2 regions of the Peribacillus sp. FSL R5-0717 genome follow, and region 1 is predicted to be linked to the other one. Evidence: a T-box and tRNA genes for the amino acid it is inferred to sense, from the RefSeq annotation. Region 1 holds a T-box; the other holds one or more tRNA genes.
What was found. A T-box is a leader RNA that pairs with one kind of tRNA and senses whether it is charged. The one in region 1 lies ahead of glyQ (glycine--tRNA ligase subunit alpha), so its partner is inferred to be a tRNA-Gly.
Positions count from the first base shown of each region.

Region 2: it has a tRNA-Gly gene. The T-box ahead of glyQ (glycine--tRNA ligase subunit alpha) is inferred to sense a tRNA for this amino acid. The anticodon was not compared.

Region 1 is NZ_JBBOOF010000001.1:720,149-723,550, reverse strand. It holds gene era (GTPase Era) at 1-545, shown strand, start outside; gene NYE65_RS03570 (YqzL family protein) at 645-788, shown strand; gene recO (DNA repair protein RecO) at 822-1,574, shown strand; T-box leader at 1,633-1,809, shown strand; gene glyQ (glycine--tRNA ligase subunit alpha) at 1,909-2,805, shown strand; gene glyS (glycine--tRNA ligase subunit beta) at 2,792-3,402, shown strand, end outside.
Region 2 is NZ_JBBOOF010000001.1:3,509,435-3,512,836, reverse strand. It holds gene queG (tRNA epoxyqueuosine(34) reductase QueG) at 1-313, opposite strand, end outside; gene NYE65_RS16980 (B3/B4 domain-containing protein) at 419-1,087, shown strand; tRNA gene NYE65_RS16975 (tRNA-Gly) at 2,242-2,315, opposite strand; gene NYE65_RS16970 (YbjN domain-containing protein) at 2,507-2,920, opposite strand; gene NYE65_RS16965 (NADP-dependent oxidoreductase) at 3,357-3,402, opposite strand, start outside.

The sequences.
Region 1 (3,402 bases):
TCGTAAACAAAATCGATGCGATGCATCCAGATGATTTGCTTCCGATCATTGAAAAATACCAACAGCTTTACCCTTTTGCGGCAGTCGTTCCGATTTCTGCGCTTGAAGGAAATAATGTGGATACTCTGCTTGAACAAATCAAAGAGCATCTGCCTGAAGGTCCCCAGTTCTATCCAGCTGACCAAGTGACCGACCATCCGGAACGTTTTATCATTTCCGAATTGGTCCGCGAGAAGGTACTGCACCTGACACGGGAAGAAATTCCACATTCAGTGGCTGTTGTCATCGATTCAATTAAAAAGATGGACAATAGCGACACCATCAATGTCATGGCGACTATCGTTGTCGAACGGGATTCACAAAAGGGCATTGTCATCGGAAAGCAAGGGAAAATGCTTAAAGAAGTCGGCAGCCGTGCCAGGGTGGATATCGAAAACCTATTGGGCTCTAAAGTTTTCTTGGAACTATGGGTGAAGGTACAGAAGGATTGGCGTAACAAAGCAAGCCAGCTTCGTGATTACGGCTTCAATGAAAGCGAGTATTAATTAACAAAATTTACGCATCATGAAAGTTAGGAAAACGGTCAAGCTAATCATATGGTCGGATATTCATATTGCTAGTTAAAAATGAAAGGTGGGCTTTATATGTTGGATTTTACCTGGGAATTATTCACTGAAACAGGTAATGTGGACACCTATTTGCTGTTTAAGGAGATAGAAGTCGAGAGACAGGAAAGACACTTGGGATTGAATGATGAGCTAGCAGAAATTGATTTTCCTGTTTCATAGGTTAGCCTTGGCAAGCATGGGTGGTGTCTTGGTATGCTCCAAAAATGTGAAGGCATTGTCATAAGACGAACTGCATATGGAGAAAATAACAAAATCATTACTATATATACCCGTGAGCTAGGGAAAATTGGCGTCATGGCGAGAGGGGCCAGTAAACCTAACAGCAGGCTTTCAGCCGTCACACAGCTTTTTTGCTCCGGGTATTTTCTTGTAACCACATCAACCGGACTCGGCAGTCTTCAGCAAGGCGAAATGGTCGATTCACTCCGTTTCATAAGGGAGGATCTTTTTGCCACAGCTTATGCTTCATATATTGTTGAATTGCTTGATAAAAGCGTCGAGGATAAGAAACCGAATCCATATTTGTATGAATTGCTTTCGCAAACCTTGCATTACATAAACGAGGAATATGACGCGGAGGTTTTGACATTCATTTTTGAAATGAAGATGCTGCCCGTCAATGGGATTAACCCAGTGCTGAATCAGTGTGCTGTATGTGGCGAAACGGAAGGGGAATTCTCCTTCTCGCTTCGGGAAGCGGGCTTTATTTGTCACCGCTGTCTGGGGAAAGACCCTTATCATTTTAAAATTTCACCTGCAGCCGTCAAAATGCTTCGAATTTTTTATTATTTCGATTTATCAAGGCTCGGAAATATTTCCGTTAAGCCTGAAACGAAAAAAGAACTGCGGAAGATCATCGATGCATATTATGAGGAATATTCCGGTCTGCTTTTGAAATCAAAAAAGTTCCTGAAACAGATTGATTCGATGAAAGATATGTTTTAGGTTCTGACCTATTGACATTCCATGCTAGTTTGTATAAAATTCTAATCATCAAAATAAGAAGATTGCGTTGATGGAAAAGAGTATCTGTCATTCTCCATAAAAAGCGAACCCGGGACGGTGGAAGCCGGGATATGGATATACAGAGAAGGGCGTTTCCGGAGCATGTTGCTTTGAAAAGAGGCCGTTTTGTAAACGGCAATTAGGGTGGAACCGCGGGTATACTCTCGTCCCTATGCATTTCGCATAGGGACGGGAGTTTTTTGTTTGCCAAAATGTAATGGGTTTCCGACCTTTAATCTTAAAAAGAGCCGTTTAAATAACCTGGAGGTGTACGATGAATATTCAAAATATGATTTTAACGTTACAAAAGCATTGGTCTGAACAAGGCTGCATATTGATGAATGCTTATGATGTCGAGAAAGGGGCAGGAACGATGAGCCCATACACGTTCCTGAGAGCCATTGGACCGGAGCCTTGGAGCGTCGCTTACGTAGAGCCTTCCCGCCGTCCTGCTGACGGTCGTTATGGTGAGAACCCTAATCGCCTGTATCAGCATCATCAGTTCCAAGTGATCATGAAGCCGTCGCCTGACAATATCCAAGAGTTGTATTTGGATTCATTACGTGCTTTAGGGATAAATCCGCTCGAGCATGATATTCGCTTTGTGGAGGACAATTGGGAAAATCCTTCTTTAGGGTGTGCCGGTCTCGGTTGGGAAGTGTGGCTTGATGGAATGGAAATCACACAATTTACATATTTCCAACAGGTGGGCGGCCTTGAGTGTAAACCGGTTTCCGTGGAAATTACATACGGGATCGAACGTCTCGCCTCTTACATTCAAGATAAGGAAAACGTATTTGACCTAGAATGGACAGATGGATTCACTGTTCGCGATATATTTGGTCAGCCGGAATACGAACATTCGAAATATACGTTCGAAACCTCCGACCTTGACATGCTGTTTCAGCTTTTCACGATGTATGAAAAGGAAGCGCATCGACAAATGGAAGAAGGACTTGTACATCCTGCATATGATTATGTTTTGAAATGTTCCCATACATTTAACCTTTTGGATGCCAAAGGTGCCATCTCGGTGACGGAAAGAACGGGTTATATTGCCCGGTGCCGTAACTTAGCGCGTAAGGTTGCCAAAACCTTCTATGAAGAGCGGGAAAAATTAGGCTTCCCGATCCTGAAAGTGAAAGGGGAGAATACAAATGAGCAAGCGTGATTTGTTATTGGAGATTGGATTGGAAGAGCTGCCTGCCCGATTTGTGACAGCATCAATGAAACAGTTGTCAGATAAAGTGCAGCAATGGCTAACGGAAAAAGCGATAGAATTCGGGACGGTTGAAGCTTTTTCCACACCAAGACGTTTGGCCGTATTGGTGAAGGACGTGGAAGAATCCCAAAAGGATATCGAAGAAGAGGCAAAAGGTCCGGCCAAAAAAATCGCGTTGGACAGCGAAGGCAACTGGTCTAAAGCAGCATTGGGATTCGTCAGGGGTCAAGGCATGACTTCAGAGGACATTTATTTTAAAGAACTCAAGGGAGTGGAATATGTCCATGTGAATAAATTCATAAAAGGACAGCAGACCGTTCAGCTTTTATCTGAGCTTGCTGAAATCATCAGCGGCATGACGTTCCCGAAAAATATGCGCTGGGCCAATCAGGAGCTCCGCTTCGTCCGTCCGATTAAATGGCTGATTGCCTTATTTGGCAATGAAATAGTGCCTTTCAGCATTGCTGATGTGGAAACGGGCCGTGAAACAAAAGGACATCGTTTCTTAGGCAATAGCGCCACCATCGAGGAGCCGGAACAGTACGA
Region 2 (3,402 bases), 2.8 Mb from region 1:
AATCCGTTCCCCAAGACGCCCGGCAAAAGATCCCGCGGCGTTCACTTTTTGTACTTTGCGGAGCATCCTTCAATTTCGAAGGATAAGCAAGCGCAATCGAAATGATGGATTGCGGTTTATCGAATATCAATTCAGGCCTTACCCTTTTTTCTATATCGGCTTCTTCAAACCCTGACTGGTAATCCAGTTCCTGTTGACGTATCAGCCGACCTTTCAGTTCGGTGAAAGCCGTAGCCGAAGTAAAGCCGATTTTATCGATGCCGATTTCCTTACTATATAAAATCACTTCTTGCTTGAATGAGTTCATATCCATATTAATCACCTACGTTCATTCAGTATTCCCATTGAAGCTTGAATCCATTTCAAACCATTGCTATCTATGATAAACTAATTGCAATCATTTTTGGAGGTGAAACGGTTGGAAATTACCGTATCAGCTAATCTTAGCAGTAAAATCCCTGAATTTAAAGTCGGGGTCATTACATATGAAAACATCGAAGTCGGTCCCTCCCCGCAAATGGTGAAAGGAAGACTTCAACTATTTCAGGAAGCTCTTTTCTTCGACCTTGAAGAAAAGGAATTGACCGACTTTTCCGGCATTAAAGTGTGGCGGGAAATTTTCAAGGCTACAGGAACAAACCCGTCACGGTATCGTCCCTCCGTGGAAGCCCTATACCGCCGCGTGAAAAAACAGAATTACTTGACGCCCATCCATTCGGCCATCGATTTGAATAACTTCTTCTCACTGTTATATGAAGTTCCGATCGGCATTTATGATGCTGAAAAATTAACGGGAGACATCTCGATTAAGATTGGCGAGGGGGCAGATGGGTATGACGGTTTGAACGGCCGCTTCAATTCCATGGAAAATATGATTACATCAGCCGATCATGCTGGCGCATTCGGAAGTCCCTACGTTGATTCAGAACGCACGAAAGTCACTGAGGAAACGAAAAAAGCCATCCAAATCATTTATTTACAACCCAATACTTCAACCACGGAAGCAAATCAGCTAACGAAATCCTTGATGGACATGTTCCTTGAAATCCACGGTGGTGAAGGGACTTACTCGATTATGGAAGGATAATTACGGAAATAATCCCTTTCCACAATCGGAAGGGGTTTTTTCATTATTGTTCCACTTAATAAAACCAGTCCGCGGTATTTTTTTATTTAACCGATCGATCCATACCCTGAAAAAGGTTCTTAAAATTTTCTTTTAGTCGATTCCAGAAATCCGCTTCCTTTCCGCCGACAGTCTGCCAAGCCTCCTCGACGTAAACGTCTCCGGGGTCTCGGCTAGCCAGTTACTCGGCAGGAGTGTCGCATATTTCTTCCATCCTTTAAGGATTATTGTAAAAAAACTCAAGGATCACATCGTAAACTTGGTTCGAGATGCCCAGCCTAAGGTTTTTTTCTTAATATTTCATTCCAGTCGATTCCAGAAATCCGCTCCCTTTCCACCGACTGTCTGCCGAGCCTCCTTGACGTAAACACCTCCAGGATCTCGGCTAGCCAATTCATCGGCAAGAGTGTCGCAAATTTTTTACATCCTTTATGGGTTACTGTAAAAAAACCTCAAGGATCACCTCGTCTTAAACTTTGTTCGAGATGAGTCTAGCCTTCGGTTTTTATTTATAAGAACGTTCCAGTTGATTGGAACGTAAGGTACGAGACTCCTGCGGGAAAAGCGGGGCCAAGGGAGACACCGAAGGCGAGAGCCAAGGAGGCTCCCGGACCGCCCGCGGAAAGCGAGTGCCTGTAGTGGAAATCAACGATCAGATTTGTTAACCCTCAAAAACACTTTCCGTTTTACCCCAGAAATTCATTCCCTTCCCTCCGACTGTCTGCGAGCCTCATCAAAGCAAACGTCTCCAGGGTCCCGGCAGCCGATTTGCAATGGTTACTTTCTGCCTTTCGATTGATAATCATCGATGCTACATAAGCCTGGTACGCCTTTCTCTTCCCCTTTAACAAAAAAAGCACAAACTTATTCAAACTGATTCTACTAACGTAGTTAAACATATTGACTAAGTTTGTGCTGCATCGAAATCCCCACACTCCCGGATGAAGGATTAATCAAAATTTTTTCGGGTATGACTACTGTATTACCGCTTCGATGAAATGCAGGGAATTTGGACAATAAAAAAATCCCACTGTAAACAGTAGAATTCTTGTAATAATATTTAAACGCAAAGCTTCGTTCTCCAGGTAACGAAACCCTACGTTATGAGTATGTATTGGAGCGGGTGAAGGGAATCGAACCCTCATCATCAGCTTGGAAGGCTGAGGTTTTACCACTAAACTACACCCGCATATTCTTGTAGAAGTTTGTCGAATTACCAATCAACAAAATTAATTATATAGTTTAATGTGAAAAAATGCAATAGTTTTTTTAAAAAAAATTAATAATTAGCGTATTGTAACGTTAATATATTCATTCACTCTAGTAAGTATGTTAAAAAGTCCTCTGATTCAGAGAACTTTTTTCATCCTATATGATGATTTAAGACCAAATGACTTCCATTAAACGCGGATAAACCTGCTGTGCCGTTTCTAGCAGCATGATTAACTTCCTGAACGCCAGATCCGGTACGATATCCCCCTCAATAGAGTATGAATAACGAATCGAAATGGTCCCATTTTCTTCATACAGCTTGGAATACCTGAAATTAGCATTAAATTCATTCAACAGTGTATGTACATCCTGTTTCTTTTCGGGGTTCTTCAACTCGGCGACATTAAAGCAAAATAAGTCCGCCACATTTTCATCTTGATTGAAAGCAAATACTAAAAGGACCTTCCACCCGTCCTTTAACTTTTGCTCGGCTCTAAAAAAGGTGGTGCCATCTTCATTCAACTCATTCATATAGATTTTCTCACTAGTTAAAAAATCACGAAATTTAGCAACGTTTGACATGGTTCATCACCTTTCTGTTTATAAGTCCATTTTATAATGAAAACAAGCATTTTTACAGACTTTTCTATTATCCTGCCAATTTCCTCCTATTAACAGGGGCGACCTTAAAAGGAAGGGAGTCATATATGAACTCCCTTCCTGGATTGATTATCCAGTTGCTTCTCCGCAAAACTGAAGCGCTACTTGCAGGTCCAAAATTACCTGGCGGATTTTTGAGTATCCTTCCATGTCAGGAACTTCTTTATTCGTAAGTGGTCGACCTTTATCTGCCGCTATCGATGGCTTATCCTTCAAATGGTTTAAGAGATGCCACTAATATATTTTACTTGAAAGGAAAACGGCCTTTTCCCGATTGAATATCGAAAAAAGGCCGCTTTTGTTATAGCTGCTTAAAAATCACAACGAAGAACCTTCCTCAGCTATATTTCCATAAAACTTATAGTTGAGCGAATTCGGGTTCCGCAACTTTCACAAGCTGTTTT